2 regions of the Bradyrhizobium sp. LeoA1Lang genome follow, and region 2 is predicted to be linked to the other one. Evidence: riboswitches for the same ligand, from Rfam matches in the RefSeq annotation. Region 2 holds a riboswitch; the other holds the start of a gene.
What was found. Region 2 has a riboswitch for cobalamin ahead of ACZYOF_RS38075 (DUF1636 family protein). Riboswitches for the same ligand answer to the same signal wherever they lie in the genome.

Region 1 (3,400 bases), on a different contig from region 2:
GTCCGAAGCAAGCGGGATCCGCAGCACGTGCAGCGCATCCTGGAATCCCATCAAGCCGAGGCCGACCGGCCGGTGCCGCAGGTTGGAGCGCCGTGCCTCGGGGATGGTGTAGAAATTGATGTCGATGACATTGTCGAGCATCCGCATCGCGGTCGCGACCGTCCGCTTCAGCCTGACCGAGTCGAGCCCGCGCTCGCCGATATGGTTGAGCAGGTTGATCGAACCGAGATTACAGACCGCGGTCTCCTCATCCGAAGTGTTGAGCGTGATCTCGGTGCAGAGATTGGAGGAATGGATCACGCCGACATGGCGCTGCGGCGAACGCAAATTGCAGGGGTCCTTGAAGGTGATCCAGGGATGCCCGGTTTCGAACAGCATGGTCAGCATCTTGCGCCAGAGATCGACCGCGCGGATCTTCTTGGATACGCGCATCTCGCCGCGCGCGGCCTTGTCTTCGTAGGACGCGTAGCGCTCGGCAAAAGCCTTGCCGTAGAGATCATGCAGATCGGACGTCTCGTCCGGCGAGAACAGCGTCCATGCGCCATCGGCCTCGACGCGCTGCATGAAGAGATCGGGCACCCAGTTGGCGGTGTTCATGTCATGGGTGCGGCGACGATCGTCGCCCGTGTTCTTGCGCAGGTCCAAAAATTCTTCGACGTCGATGTGCCAGGTCTCGAGATAGGCGCAGACCGCGCCCTTGCGTTTTCCGCCCTGGTTGACGGCGATCGCGGTGTCGTTGGCAACTTTAAGGAACGGCACCACGCCCTGGCTCTCGCCATTGGTGCCCTTGATGTGCGCGCCAAGCCCACGCACGCGGGTCCAGTCATTACCGAGGCCGCCGGAATATTTGGCAAGCAGCGCGTTGTCCTTGATCGACTTGAAGATGCCGTCGAGATCATCAGGAACAGTGGTGAGAAAGCAGGACGACAGTTGCGGCCGCAGCGTGCCGGAATTGAACAGCGTCGGCGTCGACGCCATGAAGTCGAAGGAGGACAGGAGATTGTAGAACTCGATCGCGCGTGCCTCGCGGTCGATCTCGCGCAAAGCCAGACCCATGGCGACACGCATGAAGAAGGCCTGCGGCAATTCGATCCGGTCGCCGCGGACATGCAGGAAATAGCGATCATAAAGCGTCTGCAAGCCGAGGAACTGGAACGCGAGATCGCGCTCCGGCTTCAGCGCCGCGGCGAGCTTGTTCAGGTCGAAGCGGCCGAGCTCGGGATCGAGCAATTCGGCGCGGATGCCGGCCTTGATATAGACCGGGAAGTATTCGCCATAACGCACGGCCATGTCCGCCTGCGACGCAGTGGTTGGTGCGCCCTGCACGAAGGACAGCACTTCGGTGCGGAGCTTGTCGAGCAGCAGGCGCGCGCTGACATAGGCGTAATTCGGCTCCTGCTCAACCAGCGTGCGCGCCGCCATCACGCTGGCGAGCGCGAGTTCATCCTGGCTGATGCCGTCATACAGATTGCGCTGGATTTCTGCCACCACAGGCGCGGCATCGACGCCGTCGACCCCGGCGCAGGCCTCGCCGACGATCATCGCCAGCCGCGCATGGTCGAGCGGCACCTTGTTGCCGTCCGCGAGCGTGACGTGGATGATTGGGCCGGCCGCGGCCTTTGCTGATTTCGCGGCCTGCTGCTCGGCGCGCTGCCGCGCCCGCTCCTCGCGATAGAGCACGTAGGCGCGCGCCACCTTGTGATGGCCGCTGCGCATCAGCGCCAGTTCAACCTGGTCCTGGATGTCTTCGATATGAAAGGTGCGGCCTTCGCTCATCCGGCGTGACAGCGCGCCGACGACTTCGGCGGTCAATTCCTCGACCGCTTCGTGCACGCGGCGCGACGCAGCCGCCGTATGACCCTCGACCGCGAGGAAGGCCTTGGTCATTGCCACCGAGATCTTGCCGGCATCGAATTGCGACACCGTGCCGTTGCGGCGGATCACCTGCATCGGCAGCCGCGCCTCCGGCGCCGCGATCGATTCGGGGCGCAGGTGAATGAGAGACGACGCGGTGGCTTCGCGATCGAGAGAGAGTGACATCTTGCAGACCCCGTGATGTTTGTTGGGGCCGGATGCCGGAGGCGACGCTGCGTGATGATGCCGGCGGCGCACCGGCATGAGCCTGCAAGCGACCGCCGGGACACCCCGCCCGTGGACGTTATTTGCTGTCACGGCAGGTCTCCTGGCTCGCAGGTCGGCGTTACTCCCCGTCTTCCCAATGCGATCCCGCATCAGTGACGTCTAAAGTCGGGAGCAACTCACTGCTTACAGTTGCGGGGGCAGCGCCGGATTCTCGCGATAAATGCGCGATCACTGGCTTCCCTCTTAGCCACCATTCCTTGCGTCATGATGGACCGTGACAGCTACATCTGGTGCGATTTGGGGAATGGTGTCAATGGGACGTATGGGCGAAGCGCAAAAATTTCAGCCCATGCCGTTGACGCTGTGAACAACCGGCGCCACGCGCACGTGATGCCATCCGAGTTGACGTTCGCGCGATCTTGCCGGTAAGTGAACGCGTCGTGGTTCTTCGGAGAGATCTTTTTTCCGGAGCTAAGAGGGAAGCCGGTGTGAAGCCGGAGCTGCCCCCGCAACTGTAAGCGGCGAGCCGCGGTCCACAATTGCCACTGAAGCCTGCAAAGCTTCGGGAAGGCCGGACCGCAGCAACGACCCGCGAGCCAGGAGACCTGCCTCGACAACATACACGTCCTCGGGCGGGGTGTCCCGGTGGTGCGGTTGCGATTCCGTGCACACCTCGCGCAGGGAATCCAGACGTGTCACTACGGCCTTTGCCCCCAACTCATGGGGTTAAGCCAATGTCTTCCACTTCACTTGCTGTTGCATCTCTCGGAACGCCGCGGATCGGTCCGCGCCGTGAACTGAAATTCGCGCTGGAACGCTTTTGGTCCGGCGCATCGGACGAAAAGACGCTGATCGAAACCGGCATCGGGCTCCGTGCGGCCAATTGGGCGCGGCAGAAGAAGCTCGGTATCACCGTGATCCCGTCGAACGATTTTTCGTTCTACGATCAGGTGCTCGACACCTGCGCGATGGTCGGCGCGATCCCGGAAACCTATGGCTGGACCGGCGGCGCAGTGCCGCTTGCGACCTATTTCGCGATGGTACGCGGCACCAAGGCCGACGCGCATGACGAGGCCTGCGGACATGGCCATCACGCGCACGGCGTGGCGGCGCTCGAAATGACGAAATGGTTCGACACCAACTATCATTACATGGTGCCGGAGCTTCGCAAGAACCAGTATTTTGCGCTCGCCTCGCGCAAGCCGATCGAAGAGTATCAGGAGGCGAAGGCACTGGGTTATCAGACGCGCCCCGTGCTGATCGGCCCGGTCACGTTCCTGAAACTGGCCAAGTCCAAGGACGCGCATTACGACACGCT
Region 2 (3,400 bases):
GCATGGATTGTGCCAGTACGTGAACGGCGGGGTCGCCGAGCGTGCAGACGATGGCATTGACCGCCGGCAACCGCGCGCGTGTAATCCCCTCGGACACCATACGCGTGTCGCAAAGTACGGGCGCGCCGGCCTGCAGCGCATCCCGCGCCGCCGCCACCATGCCGGGCGTGAAACGGATATGGGCCTCGAGCCCTACCATGCCGGCGGCATGGATCATGCGCACGACCACCTGTTCTTCATCGGGCGTGAAGCGCGTCAAGTCCGCCTCGGCGCGGATGGTGGCAAAGGACTGTCGATAGATCGCTGCACCGTCGGCTTCATAAATGTGCGGCATCAGCGTCCTCCCGCCAGCATGGAGGGATTTTCGATGATGACGCCGTGGCTCAAGCCACGCATAACTGGCGCGGCGCGCGGCGAGCCGTCGCGGATGAGATCGAATCCGGCGCTGGTCGCAACCAGCGTGATCGCGGTCGCCCCGGAATGCGCGCAGCCCTTGGCGCAGCCCGAAACGTGGAGGCGCGCGTCCGCGGCGATGTGCGGCGCAAGCGCGGCAGCCAGCGTGCGGGTATCGGCAAGAGCCTCGCGGCAGCGCGGCGCGCCGCTGCAAGCGATGACGCGAAGCGCTGGCTCATCGGCCTCGGTGATGAGGTCCGCACCGCGCGGCATCGTGCGTGCTCCCTCAGCAAGAATCATCCGCCACGGTGTCATACGCAACCCTTGCGCATCTGCGGCAATAAGCCGAAGTGCCGAATGGGGCAGTTGCCCGAATGCGACGCCGACCATCGCACCCAGCGGACAAAGACCGGGACGAGGCACAGCGATCGTCGGTGCGGGCTCGGTCCTACCGAGCAGTGCATCCGGCAATCTCGCGCCGGCCATGATGTGGGCGGCCATGCGCCCTCGCCTGCCGCTGGTGCCGCCTGAGGTAATGAACCATTCGGCAAGCGCGACTGCAACGCTCACAGCGTCGCCGCGCGTAACGGAGCGACCAAACTCAGCGCCATCGGCGCGCACCAAAAGGCCGCCCGCGCGGCCACGCTCGATCCGAATGTCCGCGGATGCGCCAGCAAGCACCCGTTCCTTGCCGTCATCGACAGCGAAGCCAAATTTGGTCGGAAGAGCTAGCCAACTGCCGGCAAGGGCCTGCTCCAGTTCGGCTGCGAGCGAACGCGTGTCATCGCCTATGCCCCAGAACGGTGTCACCAGGATGTTGCGATGCGACTCGGCCTCCGGATCATGGTCAAGCAGCTTCAATTGGGCGAGACCGTCGAGCAGAGACAAGTGTCCCTGATCACTCACGCCTCTGATCTGGAAGTTGGCCCGGCTGGTCAAGTCGATCAAGCCGTTGCCGTAACACTCTGCCAGATCAGCCAGCCCTGCCGCCTGTGCCGCATCGAGCCTTCCGCCATAGGGGCGCACGCGGACCACGAGCCCGTCGCCTGACTGCATCGGCCGCAACGCGCCAGGGCACCAGCCCTTGATAGCGACCGTACTCATGACGCCTCGCGCGGCGCAGCCGCGATCGAATTTCGGCGCGTCTTCCAGAGTGATGCCAAGCCAGTGACGACCGTGACAGGGACTTTTGCGAGCGTGTTCATTCCGCGGCTTCTGGCAGGGCGGCGATAGGTGGAATGCGAGCGAGCGATTGTTTGCGGAAGATCTCCGGCCGGCTGCGCCATGGCACGATGCCATCGGGTGCCGCCGCGTAAGCTGACGCGCCGGCAATCACGTCGTGCGCGTTGCCATCGGACAAGCGACCGTAGACATAGGACCACCGTCCCGGCGCGCTGAGCGCGACCGAGCAGCCCTGGTTACAGGCGGACAGGCATTCGACGGGAACGACGACGCCGTCAGGCACGCCCGCGTCGAGAATAGCGGCATGCAGGCGCGCACCGGGCGTAATCTCGCCTTCCCCGAGCGTCTGGCCCGGGCGGCATGTGATGCAAACGTGAAGAGTGACGATCATCGCCCCTTCCTGAATTGACGGCGGGAAGCGATGAGGTGCACGAACCGTCCTTGAGGAGGCTTCGCTTTCCCCGTCGCGGAACACCCCGTCCGCCGGTCTCAACGTTGCGCTGGCAGGTCTCCCGGCTTGCGGAGCAGGGTCTTTCCCTTCGATCCCCGCCTTCCCGATCCCCAGCTGATCAGTGGCTTCGGGCATCTCTCCGGTCACGGTCGCGGGGGCGGCTGCTTTTCAGGCCAAGCCGTTTGGCTCGAGCCCTATCGCATTCCCTCTTCGCCTGTCGCAGAACAGGCACCAACGCGGGCCAACCATTTGCTCTGGGCCGCAACTTGTCAAGCCAAAGGGACCACGCCGGATGATGTCCGAACCAGGTGCCGCCGAGGACGGGGACATCGTCGCGCCCGAGGGCTCCACCGACGCCCGCCACGCCATCAAAATGGCGAAAAAGGAGATGGTCCGCGAAAGATCAGGGCGACCAAGGGCGGCGAAGAGGGACTGATCGGGCGCAGGTGATAAGCCAGGGCTAGCTCGGTAAAGCTTTCGTCGATCACTAGACGGCCGACACGCGGCAGGATCGAAAGAAGTTCACTCTGATCATGATGCTTTCCGTCGGGATCGTTCGGGTTGACCACGATCGCGAGCTCAGCCCTCGCGAGCGCCTCGAGTTCCCGCCGCGATGGTCTCGTGATACGCTCGCGGACCGCTGAGCCGCTCGCCGAGCGCTCCAGCTATGGCGGCTTCGAGCCAGCCGGCATTAATCGAGCGGCGCCGGTTCGCATCGCGCATCATGCATGACCACCCTGCGAAGACCGGGGCGCGCAGCACGAAGAGAACAGCGGTCAGGCGAGCTGGAATGAAGTTTGCCACATCATCGATGCGCGCGCCGCAGCCCAACCAAGAGCTTCGTGTCGCGGCGTATGATGGCCGATCATAGAGTCCAGTGCGTTGATCGCCTTGTAGCCGGCAATGCCAGGTACCCCACCCCGACCAAGCCGGGATTTCTACTTCAGCAAATATGCGCCTGCGAATTGTTCGGCCATCACCGCACGTTCTTCTTCAGTTTGACCCAAATGCGACATCGACCCGTGATGGTCCTTCGCATCCAGCGTATGATGGTCATTTCGATTTAGCACCTCCTCCATCCCTGCCGGATCAGGCTGCGTTGTCTCGTCGAGGATCGGCATGGGCATTTCGGTGGCAGGGCCTGGCGCGGCGAACGCTAAACTAGTCACAACCGATAGCGGAATGCCGAGTTGCACTCGGGGGAAGCTCCCTTCGAGGGCGTGATCGCGGCCTCGTGGGAGGGCCGCAACAGGTCACCTCCGCGGCCGAAGTCTCTCCGCGAAATCATGAAGCAAAAGGAAAGCAATGAGCGCGATTGACCACTGGTGAGTCGTGCGACATACGGATCTTTCTTTACAGGCGTCTCTGGTTGCT

Region 1: it holds a riboswitch for cobalamin, as region 2 does, so the genes downstream of both, ACZYOF_RS24880 (ribonucleoside-diphosphate reductase subunit alpha) here and ACZYOF_RS38075 (DUF1636 family protein) in region 2, are expected to answer to the same signal.

What each region holds. Positions count from the first base shown of each region.
Region 1 is NZ_JBVAPG010000080.1:3,070-6,469, forward strand. It holds gene ACZYOF_RS24880 (ribonucleoside-diphosphate reductase subunit alpha) at 1-2,040, opposite strand, end outside; cobalamin riboswitch at 2,156-2,374, opposite strand; cobalamin riboswitch at 2,507-2,709, shown strand; gene metE (5-methyltetrahydropteroyltriglutamate--homocysteine S-methyltransferase) at 2,817-3,400, shown strand, end outside.
Region 2 is NZ_JBVAPG010000200.1:9,311-12,710, forward strand. It holds gene ACZYOF_RS38065 (precorrin-8X methylmutase) at 1-334, opposite strand, end outside; gene cobG (precorrin-3B synthase) at 334-1,497, opposite strand; gene ACZYOF_RS38075 (DUF1636 family protein) at 1,595-1,966, opposite strand; cobalamin riboswitch at 2,061-2,277, opposite strand; gene ACZYOF_RS38080 (hypothetical protein) at 2,395-2,595, opposite strand; partial or broken gene ACZYOF_RS38085 (CobD/CbiB family cobalamin biosynthesis protein) at 2,648-2,943, opposite strand; gene ACZYOF_RS38090 (hypothetical protein) at 2,965-3,147, opposite strand.